2 linked regions of the Roseivirga sp. BDSF3-8 genome follow. The protein of the gene in region 1 binds, or shares a complex with, the protein of each later gene. Links are inferred from orthologs where the notes say so. Each region holds a gene or a part of one and is shown on either strand. Other genes may lie near its edges.

Region 1 (11,367 bases):
AAAACAAACGGAACAAACGTTACTAGTATTCAAATAAAAAGGAGGCAGCAGCCTCCTTTTCTTATTTTAATCCTTAATCTCTTCGTAATCTACATACTCACCGCCCTTATAGCCGTTTCCAGACGGTTTTCCCTTTCTCTTCTCTTGTTCAGGGATGTAGTCAATGTTTACATTCCCTCCCATAGGTCTAGTATGTTTTTGCTCATTTGCCTTTTGCTGCCGGTTTGCTCTTTGCTGATAATGCCCGAAATTATCACGCGCACTATTTCCCAGTGAACTAAAAAGCATTCTCATAAAAAAGCCGCTGAGCTTATAAACAGCATAGATAACAATCAGAAATATGATTAGGAATTTGAACATTTTTTAAAGGATTTACATAATAACCTATCGGCTCAGATATAGGTTTCGTTCACTATATATTTTCAGGAAATAGTCGTCCAGCAAATCATCAATAAAATAAATCGCCTCTCCAGTGGATTTCATTTCCGGCCCAAGCTCCTTATTTACGTTAGGGAACTTGTTGAAACTAAATACCGGTACCTTTATCGCATACCCTTTTTTGGTCGGATTAAAGGTAAAGTCACTCACCTTCTTTTCCCCTAACATTACCTTGGTCGCATAATTAACATAAGGCTCATCGTAAGCCTTACATATAAATGGTACGGTCCGACTGGCCCGTGGGTTGGCTTCAATTATATAAACGGTGTCGTTTTTAATAGCAAACTGAATATTGATAAGGCCAACGGTGTTAAGTGCCAGGGCAATCTTTTTGGTATATGTTTCGATCTGAGCCATCACAAAATCACCCAAATTATAGGGGGGCAACACCGCATAGCTATCCCCGGAGTGAATACCAGCCGGCTCTATATGCTGCATAATACCAATAATGTGAACGTTCTCCCCGTCACAAATGGCGTCAGCCTCAGCCTCTATAGCTCCATCGAGAAAATGATCCAGCAGCACCTTATTGCCCGGGATTTCCCTGAGGATATCTACTATATGATGCTCCAGTTCATCCTTATTTATCACAATTTTCATGCTCTGCCCACCAAGCACATAGGACGGGCGAACCAGCAGTGGAAATCCCAAATCATCGGAAAGTTTGAGCGCATGACCTGCATCCTGAGCCACTCCGAACTTAGGATAAGGGATGTCATTTTCTGCAAGTAATGTACTGAAGCTTCCCCTGTCTTCTGCCAGGTCAAGTGCTTCAAAGCTGGTACCAAATATCTTTATACCATATCGATCCAGTTTCTCCGCTAACTTCAAGGCTGTCTGACCTCCCAACTGAACGATAACCCCGTCGGGTTTTTCATGCTGAATAATATCATAAATGTGTTCCCAGAAGACTGGTTCGAAGTATAGCTTATCCGCTATATCAAAGTCAGTGGAAACAGTTTCGGGGTTACAGTTTATCATTATGGTCTCATAACCGCACTCTTTTGCAGCCAAAACACCGTGTACGCAACTGTAATCAAATTCTATCCCCTGCCCAATGCGGTTTGGCCCTGACCCAAGGATAACTACCTTCTTCTTATCTGTTACCTCTGATTCATTTTCATGCTCAAAGGTACTGTAATAATAGGGGGTGCTTGCTTCGAACTCCGCGGCACAGGTATCCACCATTTTATATACCCGCTTGACCCCTAAATCAGTACGTTTCTTATATACATCACTCTCCAGGCATCTGAGTAGATGTGCAATTTGACGGTCAGCGTAGCCTTTCTCCTTAGCCTCCATGAGTAATTCCCGGGGTATTGAATCCAGGTTGTACTGCTCAATATCTTTTTCCAACTTCACTAACTCCTCAATCTGATTGAGGAACCACTTATCTATTTTGGAAAGCTTTTTAATTTTATTGAAAGGAATGCCTAGTTTAAAAGCATCATATATATGGAACAACCGGTTCCAGCTTGGATGCTCAAGGCTTTCCAGTATTTTGTCCTGATCTTTAAGCTCTTTCCCATCTGCACCGAGACCGTTTCGCTTAATCTCCAGTGATTGACAAGCCTTCTGTAATGCCTCCTGGAAGTTTCGTCCTATACCCATTACCTCTCCCACAGATTTCATCTGCAGGCCTAGCTTCCTGTCACTTCCTTTGAACTTATCGAAGTTCCAGCGAGGTATTTTTACAATTACATAGTCAAGTGCTGGCTCAAAATAAGCAGATGTAGTCTTGGTAATCTGGTTTTTAAGTTCGTCCAAGTTATACCCGATCGCCAGTTTGGCTGCAATCTTTGCAATAGGGTATCCTGTTGCTTTACTCGCCAGGGCTGATGAGCGTGACACCCGGGGGTTAATCTCAATAGCAATGATATCATCATTTTCAGGGTTTACTGAAAACTGAACATTACAGCCACCTGCAAATTGCCCGATACCATTCATCATTTTTATAGCCAGGTCACGCATACCCTGATACACGGTATCAGGTAGAGTCATAGCAGGGGCTACTGTGATTGAGTCACCCGTATGAACGCCCATCGGATCAAAGTTTTCGATAGAGCAAATAATGATCACATTCCCATTATTATCTCTGAGCAATTCCAGCTCATACTCCTTCCACCCAAGAATACTTTGTTCTACAAGCACTTCATGAATTGGTGAAGCATGCAGACCGCTGGTCAGAGCTTTATCGAAGTCTTCAGCCTTTTCTACAAATCCTCCACCATATCCCCCAAGCGTATAACTTGGCCTGATTACGAGAGGGAAACCAATTTCCTGTGCTATTTCTTTACCCTGCAAAAAGGATGTAGCTGTAGAACCCTGGCAAACACTTACCCCGAGCTCATGCATTTTGAGGCGGAATTTCTCCCTGTTTTCCGTGGTTTCGATAGCATCGATATCCACGCCTATGATCCTGACTCCAAACTTCTCCCAGATGCCTGCACGGTCACAATCTATCGCCAGATTAAGAGCGGTCTGTCCTCCCATGGTAGGCAGGACGGCATCAACTTTATGCTTTTTGAGTATGTCAATAATACTCTTCTTCTCAAGAGGCTGCAGATAAACGTGGTCAGCAGTCACCTTATCAGTCATGATGGTGGCTGGATTACTATTTATCAGAATCACTTCAATCCCTTCTTCACGAAGAGAACGAGCGGCTTGAGAGCCTGAATAGTCAAACTCACAGGCCTGACCTATGATAATGGGACCGCTACCGATAATCAGGATGGATTTGATACTGTTGTCTTTAGGCATTGCAGGTTTTGGATTGGAAATGGCTGCTATTGATAAATTGCACAAATTTAGACCTAAAGACAGGAATAACCAAAGTTTGCCAAAGAGAGGATAAATAAAACCTGGAAACCGAAGGATAAAAAACGCAGGCAAATGCTATTACTAAGCACTGACTATCAATCAATTGAGTATAAGCTTGCTACCTGAATTGAGTTGAATTTTATCCACAATAGGACAAACAATAAAGGTAAAATCAGACTTATATCAGTGTGCTGTCAAGACTTAAGTCCAAATTTTTGGTTTTAAGCAAATGAGACAGGCCAACCCAAGGGTTGGCCTGTCCTGTTTATAAGGGGTTATAATTTCTTATATGTGGAGCGCCCTGTTTTCTGTTGCAGCCAGGCAGGCTTCTTTTATTGACTCTGTAAACGTAGGGTGAGCATGAGACATTCTCGCAACATCTTCAGCAGAAGCCCTGAACTCCATAGCTACTACTGCCTCAGCAATCATATCCGCTGCACGGGGTCCTATGATATGAACACCAAGTATCTCATCAGTTTCCTTGTCTGCAAGAACTTTTACAAGTCCGTCCGTATCCATACTTGCCCTGGCACGACCAGAGGCCTTGAATGGAAAAGATCCTGACTTGTATTTTCTCCCGTCTTCCTTAAGCTCTTCTTCTGTATAGCCTACGCTAGCTACTTCTGGCCATGTATAAATTACTCCGGGTATTAGTTTGTAGTTGATGTGCGGCTTCTGACCAGCCATGGTTTCTGCAACAAAGATACCTTCCTCTTCTGCCTTATGCGCCAGCATTGCGCCGCGAACAACATCACCAATAGCATATATGTTGTCAACTTTGGTTTTCAGGTTATCATCCACCTCAATTTTACCGCGCTCATCAGTAGACAGTCCGGCAGCCTCAAGATTAAGCCCTTCCGTGTATGGCTTACGTCCTATGGATAGGAGGCAATAATTACCTTTAAATTCTTTCTTCTCTCCCTTATCATCCTCAGCAGTAACTACGACTTCATCGCCTTTACGCTCAACCCCTGTTACCTTGTGTTTCAAATTAAAGTCAAAACCGAGCTTCTTAAGCACCTTTTGGAGCTCTTTACTCATTGTTTTATCCATTCCGGGAGTTATTCGATCCATAAACTCCACAACGGTGACCTTACTGCCTAAGCGACCATATACAGAACCTAACTCCATACCAATATACCCGGCACCTATAATGATTAGATGCTTAGGAACCTCTACAAGCTCCAAGGCCTCAGTGCTAGTAATAATTCTTTCCTTGTCAGGCTTTGCAAAAGGCAAATCAGATGGCTTTGAGCCAGTAGCAATAATAAATTTATCCGACTCAATAGTCTTCTCCTCTTTTCCACCTTTGATGACCAGAGTATGCTTATCCTTAAACGATCCCAATCCGGTATGTACATCAATCTTATTCTTTTTCATAAGATACTGCACACCGTCCACTGTTTGCTTTACAACACCGCGCTTTCTCTCAATCATTTGCTTGATATCGACAGAAAGTTTCGAAAGGTTAATGCCATGTTCCTTGAAGTGGTTTTGGGCATTATGGAAATGCTCGGAAGAGTCTAATAATGCCTTTGAAGGAATACATCCTACGTTCAGACAAGTACCACCAAGAACAGGATATTTCTCGACAATGGCTGTTTTTAATCCCAGCTGGGCACAGCGTATGGCTGCGACATAGCCACCCGGACCGGATCCGATAACTACGACGTCGTATTTCATGGAAGAAGGATTTAAGTAAAAGACAGAATTTAATTAAATGCTTGAAGAAAGCGGAGAAGCGAAAAATAAAGGCGGGGAACCACCCCCGCCTTAACCTATGAAAAAGAAAAAACTAAACACCCAGAAGCAACCTTGCAGGGTCTTCGAGCAAGCTCTTAACCCTGACAAGGAAGCTAACGGATTCCTTTCCGTCAATGATTCTGTGGTCGTATGAAAGGGCCAAATACATAATAGGCCTTACGACTACTTCTCCGTTTTCTACCACAGGACGCTCAACTATATTATGCATCCCTAATATCGCAGACTGCGGGGCATTTATGATGGGTGTAGACAGCATGGAGCCGAATATTCCCCCGTTAGTGATGGTAAATGTACCTCCGCTCATCTCATCAATACTAAGGCGGTTATTCTTTGCCTTAGTCGCTAATCGCACAATTTCCTTTTCAATTTGATGGAAACCGAGCTTCTCAGCATTTCGGATGACGGGAACTACCAGCCCGCGATCGGTAGACACTGCAATAGAAACATCACAGTAATCATTGAACACAATCTCATCTTGATCGATCATGGCATTTACGGCCGGAAACTCATGCAGCGCCATGCAAACTGCTTTAGTAAAGAAGGACATAAAGCCCAACCCGACCTCGTATTTATCTTTAAAAGTATCTTTATACTTTTTTCTCAATTCCATGACAGGCTGCATGTTGACCTCATTGAAGGTCGTCAGCATCGCTGTCTCGTTTTTGACAGATACTAACCTTCTTGCGATCGTTTTCCGGAGATTTGACATTTTCTCACGTCGTTGAGATCGATCAGAAGCTGATTGCTCAGGGGCTGAACCCTCACTGGTATTAGTCTCTGTCTTGGCTGGTTTTGAATCAGATGCTTTCTTATCACTCTTTTGAGCGGACATTGCATCTTCTTTCGTGATTCTCCCGTCTACTCCGGAACCTTTCACCTCATCAGGTGAAATCCCTTTTTCTTTCAGGATTTTAGCGGCAGCAGGTGAAGCGTGACCTGTAGCATAAGTGGAATTATCACTCTTGCTCCCGCTGGCAGACTGATCTTTTTCAGACACTCCACCTGAGTCTTTCTTTGAGCTTTCTTCAGCTACCTCAATTTTACACACCGGAGAACCGATTTCAAGGGTTTTTCCCTCTTCAGCTAAAATGGAAAGAAACCCGCTCGCCTCGGCTGTAAGCTCAAATGTAGCCTTATCAGATTCAATTTCTGCAATTACTTCATCTAAGTCAACAAAATCTCCATCTTTTTTTAACCAAGAAGAGATAGTGACTTCTGTAATTGACTCACCCACAGCAGGTACGGACATTTCAATAACTTCACCAGTTTTACTGGCTCCGCCATCTTGTTTCCCGTTATCCTCAGGCTGTGTTTTATCATCCTGCCCGCTTTTTTTAGCTTCAGGCTTTTCTTCACCCTCGCTATCAGCAGCGTCACCGTTTTCATCAATCTGGCAAATGAGTGCTCCGACTTCTAGCGTCTCACCCTCTTTTGCTTTGATCTTCAGTACTCCGGAGGCTTCAGCATTTAATTCAAAAGTCGCCTTATCCGACTCGAGCTCACAAATGACTTCATCCATCTCAACATAGTCTCCGTCACTTTTGAGCCATTGAGCAATGGTAACTTCGTTAATAGATTCCCCTACTGCGGGAACCTTTACTGCTATGCTCATATTATTTCAGATCTAAAGGTCGAATAATTTTTTATGAAAAACAATAATATTTTATGTCGAATTTATGCAAAAGCCTTTTCAATTATCTCTAACTGCTCTTTTGCGTGCATTTTACCATAACCTGTAGCGGGTGATGCACTGGCTTTTCGACTGATAACATCCATTTTGACATCCCGATAAACCCTCAATACAAATGACCAGGAACCCATGTTTTCAGGCTCTTCCTGAACCCATACCACCTCAGCACCTTTGTATTTATTTAATAGAAGTTCATTTATCTGGTCTTTAGGAAATGGATGAACTTGCTCCACTCTAACAAGTGCAACATCCTTACGTTTCTGCTTTTGTTGCTTTTCCTGCAGATCGTAGTAGATTTTTCCACTACACAGTACTACGCGCTTTACAGACTTAGGTTCTGCATAGTGGTCATCCAATATTTCTCTGAAATGCCCACTAAGTAATTCAGACTTTTTAGAAACCACTTTAGGGTGCCTGAGCAACGATTTTGGAGACATTACCACCAGTGGTTTACGAAACGGCCACGCAAGCTGCCTCCTTAAAAGGTGGAAGAAATTTGAAGGCTCAGTTACGTTAGCCACTATAATATTGTATTCGGCTGCTAATTGCAAAAACCTTTCGGGACGGGCATTACTATGCTCGGGGCCCTGGCCTTCGTAGCCATGAGGAAGTAATAAAACAAGACCGTTCATTCGCTGCCATTTGGTTTCTGAGCAGGTTACAAACTGATCTATCATTACCTGTGCCCCGTTGGCAAAATCTCCGAACTGAGCCTCCCAGATAACCAGAGCATTAGGATTGGCCATAGCATATCCAAATTCAAAGCCCATGGCTCCATATTCAGAAAGCAGTGAATTAAATACTCTGAACTTTCTTTCGGTACCTTCAAGGTGATTCAGGCTATTATATGCCTCACCGGTCTTAGCATCATGCAATACAGCATGGCGGTGGGAAAATGTACCTCTTTCCGAATCCTGACCTGATAACCTAACCAGCTTATTTTCAAGCATAAGAGAACCATAGGCCATAAGCTCGGCAGCGGCCCAGTTAAGCTCCTCGTTTTCGAAGAACATCTCTTTACGTTGCTTAAACTGTTTTTCTATCTGGCGGATAGGCTTGAACCCTTCAGGCAAAGAGGTAAGCGCCTTCGCTATCTTAGCATAAGCATCTTCTGAAATACCTGTCTCAGGAGATGAAGCGAAATCTTCAGGAGTAGATCTCCTAAGTTCTTTCCACTCCTTTTCCATTTGCTGATACTGGTATGGTAGAGGCTTCTGTTTTACCATGTTTAACCGGTCCTGAAGCAACTGGCGGAACTCATTATCCATTTGCTCAGCCAGCTCAGCATCCACGTCACCACGCTGTATAAGCTTTTTATTATATACCTCTCGAGGATTAGGATGCTTGGCTATAAGTCCATATAGCTTAGGCTGAGTGAATTTTGGCTCATCGCTTTCATTATGACCATGTCTGCGATAGCAAACCATATCAATAAAGATGTCGCGGTTAAATTTCTGCCGGAACTCTATTGCGAGGTTCATACAAAATACCACCGCCTCAGGATCATCTCCATTCACGTGTAAAACAGGTGCATCAATAATTTTGGCTACATCTGTACAATAAATACTGGAACGGGCATCATCATAATCAGTAGTAAAACCAACCTGATTATTGATGACGAAATGAATAGTACCACCAGTGTAATAGCCTTTAAGCTTTGACATTTGCGTCACTTCATACACGATACCTTGTCCGGCAATAGCTGCATCACCATGAATAAGGATAGGGAGTACAGAATCCTCATCATCATCGTACTCAATATCTATCTTTGCCCGGCAAAAGCCTTCAACCACAGGGTTTACAGCCTCCAGGTGGCTGGGGTTGGGTGCCAATTTAAGATTCACCTTTTTACCTGAAGTTGTTTCAACTTCAGAGCTGAAACCCATATGGTACTTAACGTCACCGTCTCCCATGGTTAGATCAGGATCGGCCTTACCTTCAAATTCGTTAAATATCTGCTCATAGGTCTTGCCCATGATATTCGCCAGTACGTTAAGACGGCCACGGTGAGCCATGCCTATAACGACTTCTTTAATACCAGAGTCTCCCCCTTTATTAATTGCTGCGTCAAGAGCAGCGATTGTGGTTTCGCCCCCTTCCAGAGAAAACCGCTTCTGTCCGAGGTATTTTGTATGTAGAAAGTTCTCAAAGACGACAGCCTCATTCAACTTTCTTAAGATGCGCTTTTTCTCATCTGAAGAAGGGTTGAAATGAAGTGCTTCATGTTCGCTTTTATCCTTAAACCATTGTAAGATTTCAGGCTCCCGGATATACATGTACTCAAAGCCTACGGTGCCTTCATAAATATACTTTAAGGCACCAATAATCTTTTCCAGACTGGCTTTTCCGATTCCGATTAATTTTCCCGCTTCGAATTCCTTTCCAGGGTCACAATTCTCCAGGCCGAAATCCTCAGGATCAAGGATGGCTTTATGATCACGACGCTTTCTAACAGGGTTGGTATTAGACCTTAAATGTCCCCGCGTGCGATAAGCGTGAATCAGGTCACGCACGGCGATTTCATCGGGGTCTGAAGAATCAATACTTACCGACTCACCATTGGCATCAAAGTCTGTTTTATTGAATTCAAAGCCTTCAAAAAAGATCTGCCAGGTTTTATCTACAGAGGTGGGATCGGACTTGTAGCTTTTATATAGTTCATCTATATATGAAACATGGGCGTTTGCTATATAGGAGTATTTATCCATACGGGCTTTGCAGAAAGATTTATTTAACAAAGATAAGAAATCGAATTTGGATGAAAAAACCGTTAAAACGGTTATACGGTTTAAGACATTAATTTACTGTTTGACAACCTCTTATCCGCAAAGCTAAACTAGCCGCGCCTATTAATGTTGTATCTCCATACCAGTTTGCGAGTAAACTAAGGACACATGTGGCATCAATAAAAAAAATTCATATCTTTGCGCTTTAATTTAAAATGCGGACGGGTTCCGCGATCAACGTAAACACGTTAATAAAATGGCTGTTAGAATCAGACTAGCGCGTCGAGGACGCAAAGCGAAGCCTATCTACGATGTAGTTGTGGCCGACTCGAGGTCTCCCCGTGATGGAAGGTTTATTGAAAAAATAGGCCTTTACAATCCGAACACCGACCCTGCAACCGTAGATATTGATACGGAAAAAGCATTTGAATGGGTAATGAAAGGTGCCCAACCAAGTGATACAGTTAGGGCCATGTTATCTTATCGTGGTGTAATGTACCGCAAGCACCTACAGCATGGTGTTTTAAAAGGTGCTATAACGCAGGAAGAAGCAGATAAACGCTTTGAAGAATGGTCTAAATCCAAGGAAGAAAAAATCCAGGGTAAAATTGACCGTCTGGCAAGTGAAAAATCGAAAGCTGCTGCTGAACGCCGTGAAGCTGAGGCAAAAGTGAAAGAAGCCAGAGCTGAAGCACTCCGTCAGAAGCAAGCTGAAGCAGAAGCTGCTGATGCACCTGCTGAGGAAGGTGAAGAGGCTGCCGGTGAAGAAAGCACTGCCGCAGAAGGTGGAGAAACTGCTGAAGAAACAAAAGAATAATCCTCTGCCATGCAGAAAGATGATTGCTACCAACTAGGGTATGTGATCCGAAAGCATGGTACAAAGGGAGAAGTTCAGGCTTTCCTGGATGTAGATGATCCGGAAGCTTATGAAGAATTGGAATCAGTGTTTGTTCTCAAAGAGGGCGATACACTGATTCCTTTTTTCATTGATACCATTGAGATCCGGGGCCAAAAAGCTGTCATCAAGTTTGAAGACATTGAGACGGTGCCGGAGGCAGAAAAAATGGTCGGAAGCCAACTTTATTTACCCCTGGAGGTACTTCCCGAACTTTCGGATAACCAATTTTATTATCATGAGGTGATCGGATACACTGTAGTGGACAAAACATTGGGTCCTATGGGTACGGTCAAAAGTTTCATCACTCTGGGGCCACAACACCTCATGGAGATGGATTATAAAGAGAAACAGGTACTCATCCCCGTAACTGACCATATTGTTATCCGGCCGGACAGGGAGAGTAGTATTATTCATGTGGATTTGCCGGAAGGGTTATTAGATATTTATCTCTAACACGATGCGGATAGACATAATAACTGTTGTACCAGAATTACTGTCAGGACCATTTAGCCACTCTATACTAAAACGGGCGATAGATAAGGGCCTTGTTGAAGTAAATGTAATTAACCTTAGAGAGTATGCCACCAACAAGCATAAGCAGGTAGACGATTATGCATATGGTGGAGGAGCAGGGATGGTACTTATGGCAGAGCCTGTAGTAAAATGCATTGAAAAGCTTCAGGAAGAGCGGACTTATGATGACATTATATATATGAGTCCGGATGGAGAGCCATTTATTCAAAGAGTCGCTAATCAATTGGCCCTGAAAAAAAACCTTATCCTGCTCTGTGGTCATTACAAAGGAATTGACGAACGCATCAGAGAGCACTTTATCACCCGGGAAATAAGTATTGGTGACTTTGTGCTATCCGGCGGAGAATTAGCAGCGGCAGTTGTAGCAGATGCTGTCATTCGGCTTCTACCCGGGGTCATAAGCGACGAGACTTCTGCACTTACTGATAGTTTTCAGGATGGCCTTGTGGCTCCGCCTGTGTATACAAGACCGGCAGACTTCCGGGGGCATACAGTTC
Region 2 (10,812 bases), 590 kb from region 1 along the record:
GACATGATGAAGTTCCGGAATTTCGGAAAAAAATCACTCGCTGAGCTGGAGCAATTGGTTGCAGAGAAAAACCTTACCTTCGGAATGGACCTTAGCAAGTATAAACTCGACGAAGACTAAAGGCAATGAGACACGGAAAGAAATTTAATCACTTAGGAAGAAAGGCCCCTCATAGAAAGGCGATGATGTCTAATATGGCCACTTCTTTGATCTTGCATAAAAGAATTACGACTACATTAGCTAAGGCCAAAGCCCTTAGAAAATTTGTCGAGCCTTTGCTTACTAAAGCAAAAGATAATACGACACATTCTAGAAGAGTTGTGTTTTCTTATCTTCAGAATAAAGAATCAGTAGATCACCTTTTTACCGAAGTAGCTGGTAAGATTGCTGGAAGGCCTGGTGGTTATACCAGGATTATTAAGCTTGGCACTCGTGCTGGTGACAGCGCAGAAATGTGCATGATGGAGCTGGTCGACTATAACGAGCTTCTGCTTGAAGAAACTTCTACAAAAAAATCTTCTAAGCGTACTCGTCGTAGTAGAAGAGGTTCTGGTGGAAGTTCTGATACTTCTGCTAAAGCTGATAATTCTGAGAAAAAAGAATCAGCTTCTGATGACTCATCTAATAAGTCAGAAGAAAATAATGAGGAAAACAAGGACTAATACTTGTGATTCCTTAAAATTTAAAAAAGGGATAGGGCGTAAAGTCTTATCCCTTTTTTATTTTTGCGATACCCCGGAATAAGATCAATAATATGAAACACACCCCTAATAAAGAAGCGCTCTTACTTCTTGCAGATGGCACTGTAATCAGAGGTAAATCCATAGGAAAACAAGGGACCAAAGGAGGCGAGATCTGTTTTAATACCGGTATGACTGGTTATCAGGAGATTTATACTGACCCTTCTTATTATGGTCAGATAATTGTTAATACAACTTCTCATATTGGTAACTACGGTGTTTTCGACCTTGAACAAGAATCAGATTACCCTAAAATTAATGGGCTTATTGTTAATAGCTTTTCAGAGCTTTACAGCAGAAATTTGGCAGATGGTAGTCTTCAGGAATACCTTGAAAAAGGGAATGTGATAGGTATTGCTGAGGTTGATACCCGGAAGCTTGTTCGTCATATACGTAGCAAAGGCGCTATGAATGCTATTATCAGTTCCGAGATTCTGGATGTTGATGAACTGAAAAAGAAATTAGATAAAGTGCCTGACATGTCAGGTCTTGAATTGTCCTCAGACGTAAGCACTAAAGAGAATTTCACTCTCGGGTCTGCTGATGCAAAATATAAGGTTGCTGTGCTTGATCTTGGTATTAAAACCAGTATTCTAAAAAACCTTACAGATAGAGACTGTTACTGTAAAATATTTCCTGGACATACATCCTATGAAGAAATGAAAGAGTGGGGTGCTAACGGGTACTTTATTTCTAACGGACCTGGTGATCCAGCAGCTATGCCTTATGCTGTAGAAACCACCCGGAGAATTCAGGAAGATAATAATCCTCTGTTTGGTATTTGCCTTGGTCATCAAATTTTGGCTCTTGCCAACGATATTCCTACATATAAAATGCATCACGGTCATAGAGGGCTTAACCATCCGGTTAAGAATCTTGAGACAGGTCTTTGTGAAGTTACGTCTCAAAACCATGGCTTTGGTGTTAGGAGAGAAGAAATTGATTCTTCTGATAAAGTAACAATCACTCATGTGAATCTTAATGATGATACAGTAGAGGGGCTGAAAGTTAATGGACGTAAAGCCTTTAGTGTACAGTACCACCCTGAGTCATCACCTGGTCCGCATGATAGCCGGTATCTTTTTGATAAATTTGTATCTAGTTTCGAGTAATCACTAAATTTTTAACCATGAGTCTGATAGAAAGTATACACGCCAGACAAATCCTGGATTCAAGAGGTAACCCTACTGTAGAAGTTGATGTCGTAACCAGCAATGGAATAGTCGGCCGTGCGGCGGTCCCTTCTGGTGCTTCTACCGGGCAGCATGAAGCAGTAGAGCTCAGAGACCAAAATGATAAATTGTTTTTGGGTAAAGGCGTAACAAAGGCAGTGGATAATGTTAATGGTGATATTGCTGAAGAGGTTATAGGCTTCTCAGTGTTTGAACAAAACCTTATTGACAAGGTAATGATCGAGCTGGATGGATCCGATAACAAAAATAAACTGGGAGCGAATGCCATTTTAGGTGTATCCCTAGCAGTAGCGAAAGCTGCAGCATTGGAGGCTGGACAAAGCTTGTTCCGTTACATAGGGGGCGTAAATGCAAATACACTACCGGTCCCAATGATGAACATTCTTAATGGAGGTAGTCACGCAGATAACTCAATTGATTTTCAGGAATTCATGGTAATGCCTGTTGGGGCTGATACCTTCTCAGAATCTTTGAGAATGGGGACTGAAATCTTTCACCACCTAAAGAAGGTACTAAAAGATAAGGGTCTGTCTACTAATGTTGGTGACGAAGGTGGTTTTGCTCCTAACATTTCAAGTAATGAGGAGGCTATTGAGGTTGTGCTTATGGCTATAGAAAAGGCCGGATACAGACCTGGAGAAGACGTGTTCATAGCCTTGGATGCAGCAAGCACGGAGTTCTATGATGAAGCCACCAATATGTACCATTTTAAGAAGTCTTCAGGGAAGAAGGTAAGTCCTGAGGAAATGGTGGAGTATTGGAGCCAATGGGTTAACAAATACCCCATCCTAAGCATCGAAGATGGAATGGCTGAGGATGACTGGAATGGATGGAAGCTCATGACTACATCAGTGGGTAATAAAATTCAGCTTGTAGGTGATGACCTGTTCGTTACAAACGTCAATAGACTTCAGAGGGGAATCGATGAGAATATTGCTAACTCTATACTTATTAAAGTAAATCAGATAGGGTCTTTGACAGAAACGATTGATGCTGTCAACCTTGCTCATAAAAACAGATTTAAATCAGTAATGTCCCATAGAAGTGGCGAGACTGAGGATACCACCATAGCTGATTTGGCAGTTGCTTTAAATACCGGACAAATAAAAACCGGATCGGCTTCACGCTCTGACCGGATGGCAAAGTATAACCAGTTGCTTAGAATTGAAGAGGAACTGGGAGAAACAGCCTATTTCCCCGGCAGGAAATTCTAATAAAGAGATAAGGCCCCGAAAGGGGCTTTTTTATTAGATTTGCTTTTACTATTTTAATACTAAATCCTTTATGCTGAATCGTATACCTCCCATAGCGAAGAACTTTTACTTGATCGTTGGCAGTATTTTTCTGGCATGGATGCTGTTTTTTGATACTAATGATCTGATCACACAGTGGCAAATGACTTCACGACTTAATGACCTGGAAAGGGAGAAGGCATTTTATCTTCAAAAGATTGAAGAAGTGAAGAAGGATCAAAAGGAGCTAATGACGGATAAGAAGCTTCTTGAAAAATTTGCCAGGGAAAAGTACTATATGAAAAAAGAAAGCGAGGACGTTTATATCCTTGTGGAAGAATAGTCATATGTATAAAGGGGTTTTAATCTTTGCATTCTGTTTTTTTAGAGCTTTTTCTGTACAGGCGCAAAACCAGGATGATTCATCCTTTTCTGACCGGGTTTTCTTCGGAGGTAATTTCTCGGTGAATTTCTTCAATGGAATTTTTGTGGATGTCTCACCTATTGTCGGGTACAGAGTTACAGACAGGTTTTCAGCAGGACTTGGTATCACCTACCAATACCTGAAAACGGAACAGCAAGGTGTAGACTTATCCACATCAATATATGGTGGAAGAACTTTTGGCAGGTATAACTTCTACCGAAACTTCTTCATACATACAGAATACGAAGCTATTAATCTGGAGGTGCTGGCTTTTGATGAAAATAGTGAGCCATTTTCAAGAAGAGAATGGGTTCCGGGTGCCTTTGCCGGAGGAGGATTAACCCAACCATTAGGCAGGCGGGCATCTATATCTTTTTATGTTCTGTATAACTTTCTGCATGATGACCGAAGGTCACCATACAATAGCCCGGTAGTAGTGAGGGCAGGCATAAATCTATAATTCAATTCCGAATTTATCTGCTAGGCTTTTCAGATCATTAATTACAGGCTCCAGAAGGGGGATGCCATTTTCTGTTCTTTCCTTTTCCATTTCTCTTTCCGGGTCCCCTGGTATCATCACCCTATCCTGGCCTGCTATGGTTTGAGAGTTTCTAAATGTTTCGATCCACTTGTCCATATGACTGAAAAACTCTGCTTTAGGACGGAAAGCGTCAACTCGCATAGCTCCAAAGAAGTGTCCGATACCCTCCCCGACTGGGTTAGGGGACAATGGAAGAAAGCTAACAAAGGGAGGAACCCACGGGCCATAATTAGCTCCCGAAAGGATAGCGGAGAAAATATCAACCACTGACCCCAGGCAATACCCTTTATGACTTCCATGCTCCCTGTCTCCTCCTAATGGCAGTAATGCACCACCCTCTTTAAGCTGGTAAGGATTAGTAGAAACTATACCTTCTTTGTCCTGTATCCATCCTTCTGGTGCCGCCTGATTTTTTCTTTGAAGTATTTCGAGTTTTCCATTTGCAGCGGTAGTAGTTGCCATATCAGCTACGAACGGAGGCTGATTTCCGGCTGGAATAGCTACTGCGATAGGGTTAGTACCCAGTAGCCTTTCGATACTGAACGTAGGGGCTACCAAAGGGGAGGCATTTGTCATAGATATGCCGATCATATCCTCATCCAAAGCCATCATGGCATGATACCCGGCTATACCGTAATGATTAGAGTTTTTTACAGAGACCCACCCGGTGCCAACCTCATGGGCTTTCTTTATAGCCACTCGCATTGCTTCCGGCGCTACAACTAACCCTAGTCCCTCATCACCATCAATTACAGCCGTAGAGGGGGTTTCATGAGTAATCTGGATATTGGGTTTGGGGTTAACCCTATCGGCTTCAAATAGCCTGACGTAGCCGATTAGACGGGCAACACCATGAGAGTCTACTCCGCGGAGGTCTGCAGAAAGCAGGACCCTTGTAGCTTCACGAGCGTTTTCTTTAGAATGTCCAAGAGAAATAAGGACTTTATAGGTAAACTGGTAAAGCCTCTCGTAGGTATAAGTATGCATATGCCTCCTGATGTAACGGATGGCAAATTTAAAAAAATTAGCTTGCGGTAGGAGGCACAGTTCTATAAATTAGCCTTGACGTCAGAATGGCTATTGAGGTTCTTACGGATTGAATGAATAATGTGGTGTAAAACCCCCTCTTTAAGCGCAAAAGCTGAAGCCCGCATTTGGCTAAACCCATAGGTATGCAATATGTGATTGATAAGACAGCTTGCCACAACGATCATGTCAACTCTCATATCAGCCATGCCGGGAATGAGTAGTCTTTGACTACGATCCTTGGTCAGTAGATCTGCATGAATGGATTTATACTCTGATACCGGGAGCGGATATTCGGTTGCGCCTGGTTCTTTTTCCAGATTATTTTTTATCAAATAGATGTCGCTTAAAGTATCAAAAGTGCCACTTGATCCTATGAGGGTTTTTGGAGAATAGGCGACTATGGCATCAGATAGGCCGAAGAGTTTTTCCTGAAGATACTCTTCCAGTCTTTTAATATCTTTTTCTAGAATAGGGTCGTGAGCATGAAATAAATCTAATAATCGTTGCGCGCCTATTTCATAGCTCTTTTTCCAATACACTTCAGTTTCATTTCCAATAATAAACTCTACGCTACCCCCTCCAATATCCATAATCAGGCTATTTTCCTTTCCCAGCGGCAGTGCTTGTTTGACCCCAAAATAGATATATTCGGCTTCCTGTTCACCACTGATAATCCGAACTGGTATACCAGTCCGTTCGCTTATTTCTGAGGCAAGGTCCTTTCCATTGCGGGCGTTACGGATGGCACTGGTTGCCGTAGCAAAAACCTCATCAACTTTGCTGTTTTCAATAATACCTTTGAATCCCAGCAATGCATCTATGGCTCTTTTCCATGCGGATTTGGTGATAAACCCTTCATTAATGCCGCCTTTTCCTATTTTGACGGCCACGCGTTCGCGGCGTTCGACCACAAATCCTTTCTCCTGCGTGAGTACGATCAGCAGGTGGAAGGTATTGGTTCCCATATCTATTACCGCTATGCGCTTTTGCATTCTTCTGATTATCAATTAGGTTCTGCCTTAATCATTCAGCTATTGAAAGTCAGACAAGAATTTTGCAAAAAAAGTGCCGGAAATTGACTAAAACAATATTCAAGGCTCTAAAAATTCATTTTTACAGCCCCTGTTTCTATATTTGACCGGACATCAACTAACCCGTTTTCTCCATGTCGAAAGAGGAAAAGAACTCCCGAATATACACTCTGCCTACTAATGAAGAAAAGTTTAAGCTACTGGAGACAAAGCGTGAGGAAGCTTTGCAAGGTGGTGGACCTAAACGAGTCGAGGCACAGCATAATAAAGGAAAGCTCACAGCCCGTGAGCGTATAAATTTGCTCCTGGACGAAGGTTCCTTTGAGGAAACGGGAGCATTTGTGATGCACAGGGCAAAAGACTTTGGCCTGGATAAAGAGCACTATCTTGGTGATGGCGTTATTACCGGCTATGGTACAGTCAATGGCCGCCTTATTTATGTATATAGCCAGGATTTTACAGTTTTTGGAGGATCATTGTCAGAGACCCACGCAGAAAAGATCGTCCGTATTATGGATCTGGCCATGAAAAACGGAGCTCCTGTCATAGGGTTAAATGACTCCGGAGGAGCCCGTATTCAGGAAGGGGTAGTATCGTTGGGAGGATATGCTGATATCTTTTACCGTAATACACTGGCATCGGGTGTAGTGCCACAGATATCTGCTATTATGGGGCCGTGCGCAGGTGGAGCGGTGTACTCTCCTGCTATCACTGATTTTATCATGATGGTAGAGAATACCAGCTATATGTTTGTGACCGGTCCTAATGTGGTAAAAACCGTAACTCAGGAAAACGTAACCTCTGAGGAGCTGGGAGGCGCCAGTACGCATAGTACGAAAAGTGGAGTGACCCATTTCAGTTGTGTTAACGAATTAGACTGTATTGAGCACATCAAAAAACTCTTAAGCTACATACCCCAGAATTGTGAGGAAGAGACCTCAAAACTTCCTTACGAGCCGGAAGGGGATGAGATCAGGGAGGCGTTGGATAGCCTGGTGCCTGACAATCCGAACCAGCCATACGACATGCGGGAGGTAATTCAGGGGATTGTTGATCGGGGCGATTTTTTTGAAGTGCATAAAAATTATGCAGATAATATAGTCGTAGGCTTTGCCCGTCTCGGGGGTAGGAGCATTGGAATAGTAGGTAATCAACCCTCTTCTTTGGCAGGAGTGCTTGATATTGATGCCAGTAAGAAAGCAGCCCGCTTTGTCAGGTTCTGCGATTGCTTTAATATACCCTTATTGGTATTAGAGGATGTACCTGGCTTTTTGCCCGGTACTGACCAGGAATGGCGGGGCATCATTAGTAACGGAGCTAAGTTGCTTTTTGCTTTTAGTGAGGCGACCGTGCCACGGGTGACTGTTATTACCCGTAAGGCGTATGGAGGTGCTTATGATGTGATGAATAGTAAACACATTGGTGCAGATCTGAATTTTGCATGGCCTACTGCAGAAATTGCTGTTATGGGAGCCAAAGGTGCTTCAGAAATTATTTTCCGGAAGGAAATAGCAGCAGCAGAGGATAAAGAGGCCAAGCTGCAGGAAAAGGTAGATGACTACACCCAGAAATTTGCAAACCCTTACCGTGCAGCACATCGCGGATATGTAGATGAGGTGATTTTGCCGCGCGAGACACGTAAAAAACTTATCAGGGCTTTTTCGATGCTGGAAAATAAGGCCGATAAATTGCCTAAGAAGAAGCATGGAAATATTCCACTGTAATGGCTGACCGGGTAATCATTGTCACTGCTGCCAGTCGCGGTATGGGTGCTGAGATTGCCAGAAAGCTCCACGCCGAAGGCTATAAGCTGGCTCTAATGTCACGAAGTGAGGATCTCGAAGTGGTAGCAAAAGAAACGGGAGCCCTGATATACTTTGGTTCCACAACCGAAAAGTCAGATATAGAAGGCCTGGTTTCCATCACTATTGAAAAATACGGTCGTATTGATGGTATTGTATGCAATACCGGACATCCTCCGAAAGGGGAGCTATTGCAGCTCACTATTGATCAATGGCAAGAGGGATTTGACATTGCACTTTTTCATTTGATCCATCTTGTAAAGGTGGCAACTCCTTATCTTGAGAAATCCCGGGGAGCTGTTGTGTCGATTTCTGCTTTTGGTGCTGTGGAACCTAGTCTCGATTTTCCCGTTTCAAGTGTGGTAAGGGCAGCATTAGGTGCTTTTTCTAAACTCTATGCTGATAAGTATGGAGAAAAGGGTATCCGCATAAATAATGTGCTACCTGGTTTTATCGACACATTCGATGTTTCTGATGAACGCCTGAATCTGATACCTTTGCACCGTGCCGGCAAAAAGACGGAGATTGCTGACACTGTAGCTTTTTTATTATCTGATTCGGCTGGCTATATCACCGGACAAAATATCCGGGTAGATGGAGGACTCACACGCTCCCTTTAATTTTTGATCTCAAAAAACTATTGACCTCATATGTCTGATACTGACAATATAAAATTTCTTGAATCTTACCTTAATAACCCTTCACCTACTGGGTTTGAAAAGTCTGGGCAGCAATTATGGCTGGACTACCTTAAGCCTTTCGTAGATGATTGGTTTGCAGACACGTACGGTACGGCTGTAGGTGTAATCAACCCGGATCATCCTTACAAAGTTGTGATTGAGGCTCATGCTGATGAGATAAGCTGGTTTGTAAATTATATATCTGATGATGGTTATGTTTATGTCCGGCGCAATGGTGGATCAGACCATCAAATAGCCCCCGGCAAGCGGGTTAATGTCCATACGAATAATGGGATGGTAAAAGGAGTATTCGGCTGGCCTGCCATCCACGTCCGGGATAAGGACAAAGAGGACAAACCAACTCTTAAGAATATTTTTATAGATCTTGGATGTAGCTCAAAAGAGGAAGTGCTTGAGCTGGGAGTTCACGTAGGTTGTGTGATAACTTTTGAGGCCACCTACATGGAGTTGAACGATAAGTATTTTGTCTCAAGGGCGCTCGATAACCGTATTGGGGGTTATATGATTGCTGAGGTGGTTAGGCGTATTCATGAGAATAAAGACTCTCTTCCGTTTGGCCTGTATATCGTAAATAGCGTTCAGGAAGAAGTGGGTTTGAATGGGGCACGGATGATTGCTCAGCGGATTAAGCCTAATTTGGCTATAGTCACGGATGTATGCCATGATACTCACTCACCCATGTATGATAAAACTTCGCAAGGGGATCAGAAATGCGGGCAGGGGCCAGTACTTACTTATGGTCCTGCAGTACATAACAATGTGCTGAACATGATCATCGATACCGCAGAGAATAAGAATATTCCTTTTCAGCGTGCAGCTGCCTCCCGTTCGACCGGAACAGACACGGATGCTTTTGCCTATAGCAATGAAGGAGTCGCATCAGCCCTGGTGAGTCTGCCATTGAAGTATATGCACACTACCGTAGAAATGGTGCATAAACAGGACGTGGAAAATGTTATCGGTTTGATATACGAATTCCTGGTTCAACTACCGGAAGCGCATGACTTTGGCTACCTCAAATAGCCTGAAAGAATATACAGATATGACCGGGCGCAGGGTTAGCCTTAGTGGTAGGCCTTTGCGCATCGTTTCTGTAGTACCCAGTCTGACAGAGTTGCTTTTCCACCTTGGCTTGGAAGAAGAGATAGTCGGGGTTACAAAGTTTTGTGTCCATCCGGCAACGCTCATTGAGCGAAAGGAGAAAGTTGGTGGCACCAAAAGGCTATGGATTGATAAAATTAAAGAACTTCAGCCTGACTTTATTATTGCTAATAAGGAGGAGAATACCCGGTCGGACATAGATCACCTTGCGGAGGTGTGCCCTGTGTGGGTTAGTGATATCAATAATCTTGATGAGGCTCTAGTAATGATCCGGGAGGTGGGCAAAATCACCTTTCGTGAGGAAGAGGCGGAAAGACTTTCTGAGGATATAGAAAAAGAGTTTTCCAAACTGATGTTGGTGGGAAAACGCCGCAGAAAGGCTCTGTATCTGATATGGAAAAACCCTTACATGTCTGTAGGGGCTGATACATTTATTCATGATATGCTGAACCGTATGGGGATGGATAATGTCATGAGTCATGAGTTGAGATATCCTGAACTTCCGGAAAATAAGATCAGGCAATTGGCTCCTGACTTTATCTTCTTATCTACTGAACCCTATCCGTTCAAGCAACAGCATGCAGAAGAACTTTCTAAGGTCAGTCCCAGAAGTAAAATTGTGGGTGTGGACGGGGAAATGTTTTCGTGGTATGGAAGTAGATTACAATATGCCCCGGCTTACTTTCGCGAATTGCAGGAATTAATGTAGCAGGCATCGTAACTCTTGGGAATATCGTATATTTGCTAGCCCTAATATGGAAAAAAGACAGCTTTTTGACAGTTCACTTTTACGAATTACCATCAGCAGACTCTGTCATCAACTGATAGAAAGGCATGATGATTTTTCGGATACTGTTTTTTTAGGTCTGCAGCCCAGAGGTATATACCTGGCAGAGCGCATTAAATCCCGGTTGAAAGAGTTGACAGATATTGATGTGCCTCTTGGTTACCTAGACACCACATTTCATCGGGATGACTTTAGGAGACGTGACAGCCCGCTTAGGGCTAATGCTACCAA

The links.
Region 2: the proteins of carB (region 1) and carA are in contact, whole or in part, in a solved structure (PDB 1KEE), measured with the Escherichia coli proteins. The link is inferred for Roseivirga sp. BDSF3-8 from one-to-one orthologs.

What each region holds. Positions count from the first base shown.
Region 1 is NZ_JBGNFV010000001.1:2,406,390-2,417,756, reverse strand. Bases 185-3,542 are described here. They hold carB (carbamoyl-phosphate synthase large subunit), read right to left. Parts: upstream 3,199-3,542; coding sequence 385-3,198; downstream 185-384. Other genes in these bases: AB9P05_RS10030 (DUF4834 family protein), read right to left, coding at 185-360. Also shown: AB9P05_RS10035 (hypothetical protein), read left to right, coding at 1-26; more of AB9P05_RS10030, read right to left, coding at 67-184; lpdA (dihydrolipoyl dehydrogenase), read right to left, coding at 3,544-4,941; odhB (2-oxoglutarate dehydrogenase complex dihydrolipoyllysine-residue succinyltransferase), read right to left, coding at 5,054-6,634; AB9P05_RS10010 (2-oxoglutarate dehydrogenase E1 component), read right to left, coding at 6,697-9,420; AB9P05_RS10005 (30S ribosomal protein S16), read left to right, coding at 9,695-10,255; ribosome maturation factor RimM, read left to right, coding at 10,265-10,789; tRNA (guanosine(37)-N1)-methyltransferase TrmD, read left to right, coding at 10,794-11,367. UniProt on the Escherichia coli protein: Large subunit of the glutamine-dependent carbamoyl phosphate synthetase (CPSase).
Region 2 is NZ_JBGNFV010000001.1:3,002,326-3,013,137, forward strand. What follows is about bases 1-2,803. They hold carA (glutamine-hydrolyzing carbamoyl-phosphate synthase small subunit), read left to right. Parts: upstream 1-754; coding sequence 755-1,852; downstream 1,853-2,803. Other genes in these bases: AB9P05_RS12475 (DNA-directed RNA polymerase subunit alpha), read left to right, coding at 1-120; rplQ (50S ribosomal protein L17), read left to right, coding at 126-662; eno (phosphopyruvate hydratase), read left to right, coding at 1,870-2,803. Also shown: more of eno, read left to right, coding at 2,804-3,147; AB9P05_RS12495 (septum formation initiator family protein), read left to right, coding at 3,218-3,508; AB9P05_RS12500 (hypothetical protein), read left to right, coding at 3,513-4,049; AB9P05_RS12505 (Ldh family oxidoreductase), read right to left, coding at 4,044-5,117; AB9P05_RS12510 (exopolyphosphatase), read right to left, coding at 5,180-6,124; AB9P05_RS12515 (acyl-CoA carboxylase subunit beta), read left to right, coding at 6,325-7,914; AB9P05_RS12520 (SDR family oxidoreductase), read left to right, coding at 7,914-8,612; AB9P05_RS12525 (M42 family metallopeptidase), read left to right, coding at 8,643-9,716; AB9P05_RS12530 (ABC transporter substrate-binding protein), read left to right, coding at 9,694-10,503; bifunctional pyr operon transcriptional regulator/uracil phosphoribosyltransferase PyrR, read left to right, coding at 10,550-10,812. UniProt on the Escherichia coli protein: Small subunit of the glutamine-dependent carbamoyl phosphate synthetase (CPSase).